2 regions of the Janibacter sp. RAF52 genome follow, and region 2 is predicted to be linked to the other one. Evidence: riboswitches for the same ligand, from Rfam matches in the RefSeq annotation. Region 2 holds a riboswitch; the other holds the start of a gene.
The links. Region 2 has a riboswitch for cyclic di-AMP ahead of AB4Y78_RS08920 (C40 family peptidase). Riboswitches for the same ligand answer to the same signal wherever they lie in the genome.

Region 1 (4,345 bases), on a different contig from region 2:
CGGGCCCGCAGACGTAGCAGCCGGGGAAGGGGTGGTCGCTCGCGTCGACGCCGGCCGCCGCGGTCCGGGCCGCCTCGAGGTCGACCGGTGCGGGGACCGTCAGGTCGGGGGCGGTCGTGCGGCGGGCCGTGCCGAGCAGTGTGTCGCCGTCGAGCAGGTGCACCGCGAGCTCGGCGCCGTCGGCGACCGTGCCGTCGACCTCCCACCGCAGCGGACGCCCGAGCGGCGTCGGCGCGCTCAGGCGGACCGTCGCCGACGTCAGGTCCCCCTCCGCGGGGACGAGGTCGTCGAGGCGCTCGGTGAGCAGCCCGCACACCCAGCCGCCGTTGCCGGTGCCCGGTGGGCCAGCGCGCAGGGGGGACACGGTCGTCGTCTCGGCTGTGGTGTGCACCACCCCAACCTAGCGACGAGCCGGCAGGAGAGGATGAGGGGGATGAGTACGCGCGAGACCTTCGGTTGGAGGCGCATCGCCGTACCCGCCTTCGGGCCGACCTTCCTCTCCGCCGCCGCGACCGGCGCCGTCATCCCGGTCGCTGCGCTGCGGGCCGACGAGCTCGGCGCGAGCCTCGGCACCGCCGCCTTCGTCGTCGCCCTCACCGGGGTCGGGCAGCTCGTCGGGGTCCTGCCCGCCGGGGCCCTCGTCGCCCGCATCGGCGAGCGCGCGACCCTCGTCCGCGCTGGCCTGCTCGACGTCGCGGCGCTCGCCGTCGCGGGGTGGGCGCCCTCGCTGTGGCTCATGGGCGTCGCGCTGCTCGTCAGCGGGCTCGCCTCCTCCGCCTTCTTCCTCGCCCGGCAGGGCTTCATGATCGACGTCCTGCCGCGGCAGCTCCTCGCCCGTGGCATGTCCCTGCTCGGTGGGTCGATGCGGGCCGGGCTGCTCCTCGGGCCGGTCGTCGGGTCGCTGGCCATCGCCCCCTTCGGCCTGCAGGGGGCCTACGGGCTGGCCGTGCTCCTCGCCGCCGGCTCCGTGCTGACCGTCCTCACCGCACCCGACCTCACCGGTGAGCACGAGCGGGCCCGCGCGCAGGAGCCGCACACCGGGGTCTTCCGGGTCATCCGGCGGCACGCGCGCCTGCTGCTCACCCAGGGCCTGGGCGTCACGGTGATCTCGGCGCTGCGCTCCGCCCGGCTGGCGATCCTGCCGCTGTGGGCGCTGCACATCGGCCTCGACGGCGTCGACTCCTCGCAGATCTTCGCCGTCGCCGGTCTCGCGGAGCTCGTCCTCGTCTACCCCGGTGGCTGGGTCATGGACCGGCTCGGTCGGATGTGGGTCGTCGGGGCGCTGCTGGGCGTCGTCTCGCTCTCCTTCGTCGCCCTGCCCCTCGCCGACACGAAGGGGGAGCTGCTCGCCGTCGCGCTCGCCATGGCCCTGGGCAACGGGCTGGGGTCGGGCATCGTCATGACCCTCGGCGCGGACGCCGCGCCGAGCCGCGACCGGGCCCAGTTCCTCGGCGCCTGGCGGCTCACCGGCGAGGTGGGGCACGCCGGCGGCTCGCTCGGCCTGAGCGCCGTCACCACCCTCGTCTCGCTGCCCGCCGCCGCCGTGGCGCTCGGGGCCCTCGGCCTCGCGGGGCTGGCCTGGACGAGCCTGTGGATCCCACGCGCCGACCGGGAGCGCTCCGCGGCCTGACGCGGCGGCCCGCGGCGCCGCCGGGCAGGGCATGATGGGGCTCGTGAAGGACCTCATCGACACCACCGAGATGTACCTCCGCACGATCTTCGAGCTCGAGGAGGAAAACATCCCGCCGATGCGCGCCCGCATCGCCGAGCGGCTCGGCCACTCCGGCCCGACCGTCTCGCAGACCGTGGCGCGCATGGAGCGTGATGGCCTCGTCAGCCTCGGCGAGGACCGGCGGCTCGTCCTCTCCGACGAGGGGCGGCTGCTCGCCACGCGGGTGATGCGCAAGCACCGCCTCGCCGAGCGGTTGCTCGCCGACGTCATCGGTCTCGAGTGGGAGCACGTGCACGACGAGGCCTGCCGGTGGGAGCACGTGATGAGCGAGCGCGTCGAGCGCAAGATCCTCGCGATGCTGCCCGAGCACCGAGAGTCGCCCTACGGGACCCCGATCCCCGGCCTCGACGAGCTGCTCTCGGACGAGGAGGCGAGCATCGACTACCTCGAGGGTCTGCAGAGCCTCGTCCAGGTCGCGCAGGGCAAGCCCACGGGGCAGTACCGCGTGCGCCGCATCGGCGAGCCGGCCCAGGTCGACCACGAGGCGCTGGAGCTGCTCACCGAGGCGCGGCTGCGCCCCGGTGAGGTCGTCGATGTCACCCCCGAGGGCGACCGCGTCATCGTCGCGCGGGTCGGTGCCCAGCCGGGCGACGCGGTGTCGCTGCCCAAGGACGTCGCCGAGCACGTCTTCGTCGAGCTGGTCGCTCCGTGACCTCTCGTGACCTCGGCGTGACATTGCCGTGATCTGCGGGTACGGTCTGATGGTCCGCTCCCCCTGGGCGGACCCGTCACGCGGACGCTGAGTCCTGTCACCGCACCCGACGGATCTGCACGACACCGCATGACAGGAGCGGGGGACCCACGTTTTGCGGGGCATCGAGGATGCTCCTCGGGGTGAAGTCCTGGGACGCAGCGGACCGCTAGGTCGGTCCGGTGTCGCAGGGCCGGGCCAGACCTCTGGCTCGAACCCGACAGCTGACCCCGTAGGCGGGATAGAGGTCATCACCTTGTCTCACAACGTCGGGCGCCACCGCGCCGCCGGTCGCTACAACCCCGTGTCCGAGCTCGGCCAGATCGTCAGCCAGGCGGGCACGCCCCTCGCCAAGGGCTCGGCCGTCATCGCCGCCTCCGGTGGTCTGATCGCCGCGATCGCCATCCCCGCCCAGGCCGCCGACTCGGCCGCCGAGGTCGACGCCGCCCCGGTCCAGACCGCCTCCGCCCCGGCCGCTCCCGCCGCCGCGGTCACCGCGCCCGCCACGACGACGTCGTCGAAGGCGACCGACGCCGCCTTCGGCAAGATCGAGGTCGAGCCCGTCGCCAAGCCGACCGGCCCGACCCCGGCCCAGCTGCGGGCCCGCGCCGAGCGCGAGCAGGCCCGCCAGGAGGCCGCCGCCGAGCGTCAGCGCGAGCAGGAGCAGGAGCAGGCCGCCCGCGAGGAGCAGGCCAGCGAGCGCACCGAGTCCACCTCGCCGAGCCGCTCGCAGGAGCGTCAGGCCCCGGCCCCGGCCCCGGCCAAGAGCGAGCCCGCCCCCGCCGCGGCCTCCTCCGCGAGCTCCGACGTCATCTCCATCGCCAAGCAGTACATCGGCGTCCCCTACGTCTATGGCGGGTCCACCCCCTCCGGTTTCGACTGCTCGGGCTTCACCCAGTACGTCTTCGCCAAGGCGGGCAAGTCGCTGCCGCGCGTCACGACGGCCCAGCAGGCCGCCGCGACCCCCGTGTCCAACCCGCAGCCGGGTGACCTCGTCTTCTTCGGCTCGCCCTCGTGGCACGTCGGCATCTATGTCGGCGACGGCATGATGATCGACGCACCGCGCACTGGCAAGTCGATCTCGATCCGTCCGATCTTCGACGGCGTCTCCGGGTACGGCCGCGTCTGAGTCAGGCCCACCCCATGACGAAGGGGGCGGAGGGAGATCATCTCCCTCCGCCCCCTTCGTCGTGCGGTCAGGCCTCGTCGCCGGTGGCCTGCTGCTCCGTCATGCGGCGGTAGTCCTCGCCGAGCTCGTCGTGGTGGAGCAGGTCGTCCTCGGAGGCGCCGGTGCGGTAGCTGGCGCGGCCGAGCATGTGGGCTGTCACCGGGGCGGTGAGGGCCTGGGCGCCGACGACGATGAAGAGCGTGGCGACCGAGGCCCAGGTGCGCACGTTGAGAGCCAGGCCCACGAGGATGAGCAGCAGGCCGAGGGTCTGCGGCTTGGTCGCCGCGTGCATGCGGCCGAAGATGTCGGGCAGCCGGGCCAGACCGATCGCGCCGACGAGGGCGATCGTCGAGCCGAGGAGCAGGCTGATGCCCCCGGCGAGGTCACAGATCTCCTGCCAGCTCATGCGTCGTCCTGCTTGCGGGCCATGAAGCGGGCGACGGACACCGAGCCGACGAAGCCGGTGAGGCTGAAGACCACCATGATCGGCAGCGGCCCGGGGTCGTCCGTGCGCAGGATCTGCGTGGCGATGATGCCCGTGACGATGACGATGAGGACGTCGAGGCTGAGCGCCCGGTCGAGGTTGGTCGGGCCGAGCGCGACGCGCACCAGCACGAGCGCGGCGGCGCAGATGAGCATGCCGAGGGCGATGGCCAGGATGATGCTCATGCCTCCTCCTCGGAGCAGAGGGTGATCTCCTCGCGGGTGCCGATGGCCCGCACGACGCGGGTCTCGACGGCGAGGACGTCCCGGC
Region 2 (4,345 bases):
GCGGGTCGCTCGCAATCGGGGTCGAGGGTGATGAGCGCGCCAACGAAGGGGCGTCCGTCGCCGACGACCATGGCCTGGGAGACGAGGGGGTGGGTGCGCAGCACGTCCTCGAGGGGGCCCGGGGAGACGTTCTTGCCGCCGGCGGTGACGATGATCTCCTTGGCCCGCCCGGTGATCGTCAGGTAGCCGTCGTCGTCGAGCGTGCCGAGGTCGCCGGTGGCGAACCAGCCGTCGACGATCGCCTCGCGAGTGGCCTCGTCGTTGCCCCAGTAGCCGTCGGTGACGACGGCGCCACGGACGCTGATCGCCCCGTCGTCCGTCACCTGCACCTCGTTGCCGGGCAGCGGCCGCCCGACCGTGCCGACGCGCTGGACGCCTGGGCCGTTGACCGTGATGGCCGCGCACGTCTCGGTGAGGCCGTAGCCCTCGTGGACGGGCACGCCGACCCCGCGGAAGAAGTGCCCGAGGCGCTCGCCGAGCGCCCCGCCACCGCTGATGACGTACTCCATCTCGCCGCCGAGCGCGGCGCGGACCTTGGTGTAGAGCAGTCGGTCGAAGACCGCGTGCGCGAGGCGCAGCGGCAGGCTCGGCCGACCCTCGCCCTCGCCGACGGCGCGGCTGCACGCGAGGGCGACCTGCTCCCCCTTCGTGAAGACGACGGCGGACAGTCGCTGCCCCGAGGCCTTGCTGCGGACGCCGTCGTGGACCTTTTCGAAGACGCGCGGCACGCCGACGACCATGTGCGGGCGGAAGGAGCCGAGCTTGTCGACGATGCTGCCGAAGTCCGCCCAGAAGCCGACCGTCGCGCCGGACTGGGCGGCGATGTAGGCGACCGATCGGGCGAGGACGTGGGCCATCGGCAGGAAGATGAGGATCCGCCGCCCCGGTCGGCCCACCGAGCCGATGGGATGGTCGAGGCACCCGGCGACCTCGGCCGCGAGGTGACGGTGGGTGAGGACCACGCCCTTCGGCCGGCCGGTGGTGCCGGAGGTGTAGACGATGCCGGCGAGGTCGTCGAGGGTGACCGCGTCGCGACGCTCGATGACGCGCGCTTCGGGCACCTGCCGACCGCGCTCGCCGAGGACCTCGAGGGCGTCCTCGTCGATGACGAGCACCTCGACGTCGAGCCCGAGGCCGCGGGCGGTCTCGGCCTGGTCGGCCGTGCCGACGAGCAGCAGGCGGGCGCCGGAGTCGCGCAGGATCCACTCGAGCTGCCCGGCCGAGGAGGAGGGGTAGACGGGGACGGTGCCCGCGCCGACGGCCCAGACAGCCTCGTCGAGCAGCAGCCACTCGTAGCGGGTGTCGGCCATGAGCGCGACCCGGTCGCCGGCCTCCACGCCGCTCGCGACGAGCCCGCGGGCGGCGGACGTCAGGGCGGCGAGGTGGTGCCGTGCCGTGATGGTCTCCCAAGCGTCGTCGACCCAGCGGGCGAAGGACGGATGGGCGGGCTCCTCGTGCGCCCGACGCCAGGGGCGAAGGGGGAGCAGGTCCGCCTGGGTGAGCTCGAGCGGGCCCCCGGTGGCGTGGGTGCGGGTCACGGCCGGTCTCCTCATGGTGCGACTACATGTGTAGAAGGTCAGTGTCTCACGACAGGACGCCGGCCCCCGACCGGTGGGGTCGGGGGCCTGCGTCATCGGGTCGCTCAGAAGCGGCCGTAGGACACGTCGTCGGTCCAGATCTCGCGCTCGGTGACGCCCGTGCTCGAGTTGCCCGCGTCGATGATCTTGCCGTCGCCGGCGTAGATCCCGTTGTGGTACGCAGGGTTGCCGAAGAAGACGATGTCGCCGGGCTGCGGGTCGGAGACCGGGGTGGCCACCGCCTGCTGCTGGTCGGTCGTCCGCGGCAGCTCCTTGCCCGCCGTGTCGTAGACGTACTGGACGAAGCCGGAGCAGTCGAAGCCGGACGGGCTCGTGCCGCCCATGACGTAGGGCGAGCCGATGAGGCTGCGGGCGGTGCTGACGATCGAGGAGTCGGAGGTGCTCGCGGTCGAGATCTCCGCGGTGCCGCCGTCGGTCGAGGCCGCCGCGGTCGCCTGGCCGCTGGTGGAGCCGCTCTCGGTCAGGCCCATCTCGGAGCCGGTCTCCGGGCCCACGACGCCGTCGGCGGCCACGCCGTGCTCGGCCTGCCACTGCGTGACGGCCTGCTCGGTCTCGGAGCCGAAGAGGCCGTCGGCGCTCACGCCGACCTCGTCCTGGATCTGCTCGACGACACCGCCGGTGTCGCCGACGCGGACGATGTCGGTGAAGCTGCTGGAGCTGCTCGTCGAGTCGCTGCTCTGCCCGCCGCCGGCGGTCGAGGACTGCGTCGTCGGGGCCTGCGGCCCGCCGTTGGCGGAGGCGCTGCCGGCGAAGGCGGTCGAGGCGCCGAGGCCGAGGGCGGTGGCCGCGAGGACTAAGGCGCCGACGCGGGAGGCGGCGGCGCGGGCTCGGGGTGCGCCGTGACGCGGGGTGTGGAAGGTGCTCATGCTGTGTCTCCTGGCGCCTGCGGAGTTAGCTGTCGGGTTGGGGTGGAGACCACCCCGTCCGATGGCTCGGCAGGGGCCGAGCCGGTGGACTTCACCCCGAGGCCTCGCGGCCAGAGGTTGGGTCCTCCGCTCCCACCGGTTCTGCAGGGGATCCGTCGGGGTGGTGGGACTCGGCGTGCCCCGACGGTGCCCGACATGCGTCCGGGCCGCGGTCGACCATAGATCACATGGTCACGGATTGGTAACGCGCCCCGGTTGCCCGCCCTCTCCTACCCCGCCGCTCCCACCCCGCATTTCCCTAGGCAGATACGGGCGGGGGTGCGCATTTCCCTAGGGAAATGCGGGCTGGGGTGGCCGTCAGGGGGGTGGGGTGGTCATTTCCCTAGGGAAATGCGGTGGGGTGGCATGACGAAGGGCGGTCCCGACCGTGGTCGGGACCGCCCTTCGTGGCGGACGGCTGGGCCGGTCGGATCAGACGCGGCCGTAGGTGACGGCGCTGGTCCAGATGGCGCGCTTGGTCGTGTCGACGCGCGAGTTGCCGGCGTCGTACATCTTGCCGTTGCCGGCGTAGATGCCCACGTGCCACGCCGGGGCGCCGAAGAAGACGAGGTCGCCGGCCCGGGGCGAGGAGACGCGGTTCGTGGCGCGACGCTGCTGCTCGGCCGTGCGCGGCAGGGTCTTGCCGTGGCGGGCGTAGACGTACTTGGTGAAGCCCGAGCAGTCGAAGCCGGAGGGCGTCGTGCCGCCGGAGCGATACGGGGTGCCGACGAGGCTGGAGGCGGTCGAGAGGACCGAGCTGCTGGAGACCGAGCGGGTCGAGGTGCGCGAGGAGCGGGTCGAGGTCGAGCGGCTGCTCGACGACTTCAGGCCCATCTTGGTGCCCGTGCGCGGACCGACGATGCCGTCGGCGGCCAGGCCCTTGCGCTTCTGCCAGCGCTTGACGGCCGCCTTGGTCTTCGGGCCGAAGACGCCGTCGGCGGTCACGCCGACCTTGCGTTGGATCTGCTTGACGACGGTGCCGCGCGAGCCCTGCTTGACCAGACCGGAGAAGGAGGCCTTGGCAGTGGCCGACTGGGTCGACTGCGTCGCGGGGGCGGCGGTCGCGCTCTGCGCACCGGCGGTGGCGGTACCGAGGCTGACGGCCGCGACGGCGACCATGGTCGCGCCCGCACGCTTGCCGGTCTGGGAGGACGTGCTGGGGGCGCGGTGGCGCCCGGTGTAGAACATCGACATGGCGAACTCTCCTGCGCCTACGGAGTTAGCTGTCGGGTTGAGGTGGAGAAGCACCCCGCCCTTCCGGTCCGAAGACCGAGAGGACTGCACCCCAAGGCACGAGTGCCGTGGATCGGTGGGTCCCCCGCTCCTGCCGTGACGTGTCAGGGGCCATTCGGGCTGGCAGGATTCGGCGACCCGGTGGCAACCCCCGTGTGTGGGGTCGGGAGAAGAGTAGGGCATGTGGACACGAATTGGTAACAGGGCCTGTGGACGGGATGCCCGGGACCTGCTCAGTCCCCGTGCACCGCCCGGTGCAGCTGCGCCATCTCCTCGTCCATCCGGGCCGCCGTGCCGGCCGCGTCGGTGATCCGCTGCCGCAGATCGGCCGGGACGTCCCCTTCGTACTTGTAGAAGATCTTGTGCTCCGTGCTCGCCCAAAAATCCATGGCGACCGTGCGGAACTGCACCTCGACCGGCACCTGCACCGGACCCGAGGAGAGGAAGACGGGGATCTCGAGGATGACGTGCAGCGATCGGTAGCCGTTGGGCTTGGGGTTGGCGATGTAGTCCTTGACGACCCGCAGCGTGATGTCCGGCTGGTCGGTGAGCGCGGCCATGAGCCGGTAGACGTCGGCGACGAAGGAGCAGATGACCCGTACGCCCGCG

Region 1: it holds a riboswitch for cyclic di-AMP, as region 2 does, so the genes downstream of both, AB4Y78_RS12115 (C40 family peptidase) here and AB4Y78_RS08920 (C40 family peptidase) in region 2, are expected to answer to the same signal.

The regions. Positions count from the first base shown of each region.
Region 1 covers NZ_JBFRDY010000009.1:31,897-36,241, forward strand. The annotation lists gene AB4Y78_RS12100 (hypothetical protein) at 1-391, opposite strand, end outside; gene AB4Y78_RS12105 (MFS transporter) at 434-1,630, shown strand; gene AB4Y78_RS12110 (metal-dependent transcriptional regulator) at 1,674-2,384, shown strand; cyclic di-AMP (ydaO/yuaA leader) riboswitch at 2,498-2,677, shown strand; gene AB4Y78_RS12115 (C40 family peptidase) at 2,680-3,552, shown strand; gene mnhG (monovalent cation/H(+) antiporter subunit G) at 3,620-3,997, opposite strand; gene AB4Y78_RS12125 (monovalent cation/H+ antiporter complex subunit F) at 3,994-4,260, opposite strand; gene AB4Y78_RS12130 (Na+/H+ antiporter subunit E) at 4,257-4,345, opposite strand, start outside.
Region 2 covers NZ_JBFRDY010000005.1:177,504-181,848, reverse strand. The annotation lists gene AB4Y78_RS08925 (AMP-dependent synthetase/ligase) at 1-1,538, opposite strand, end outside; gene AB4Y78_RS08920 (C40 family peptidase) at 1,643-2,464, opposite strand; cyclic di-AMP (ydaO/yuaA leader) riboswitch at 2,463-2,620, opposite strand; gene AB4Y78_RS08915 (C40 family peptidase) at 2,936-3,697, opposite strand; cyclic di-AMP (ydaO/yuaA leader) riboswitch at 3,704-3,872, opposite strand; gene AB4Y78_RS08910 (GTP pyrophosphokinase) at 3,970-4,345, opposite strand, start outside.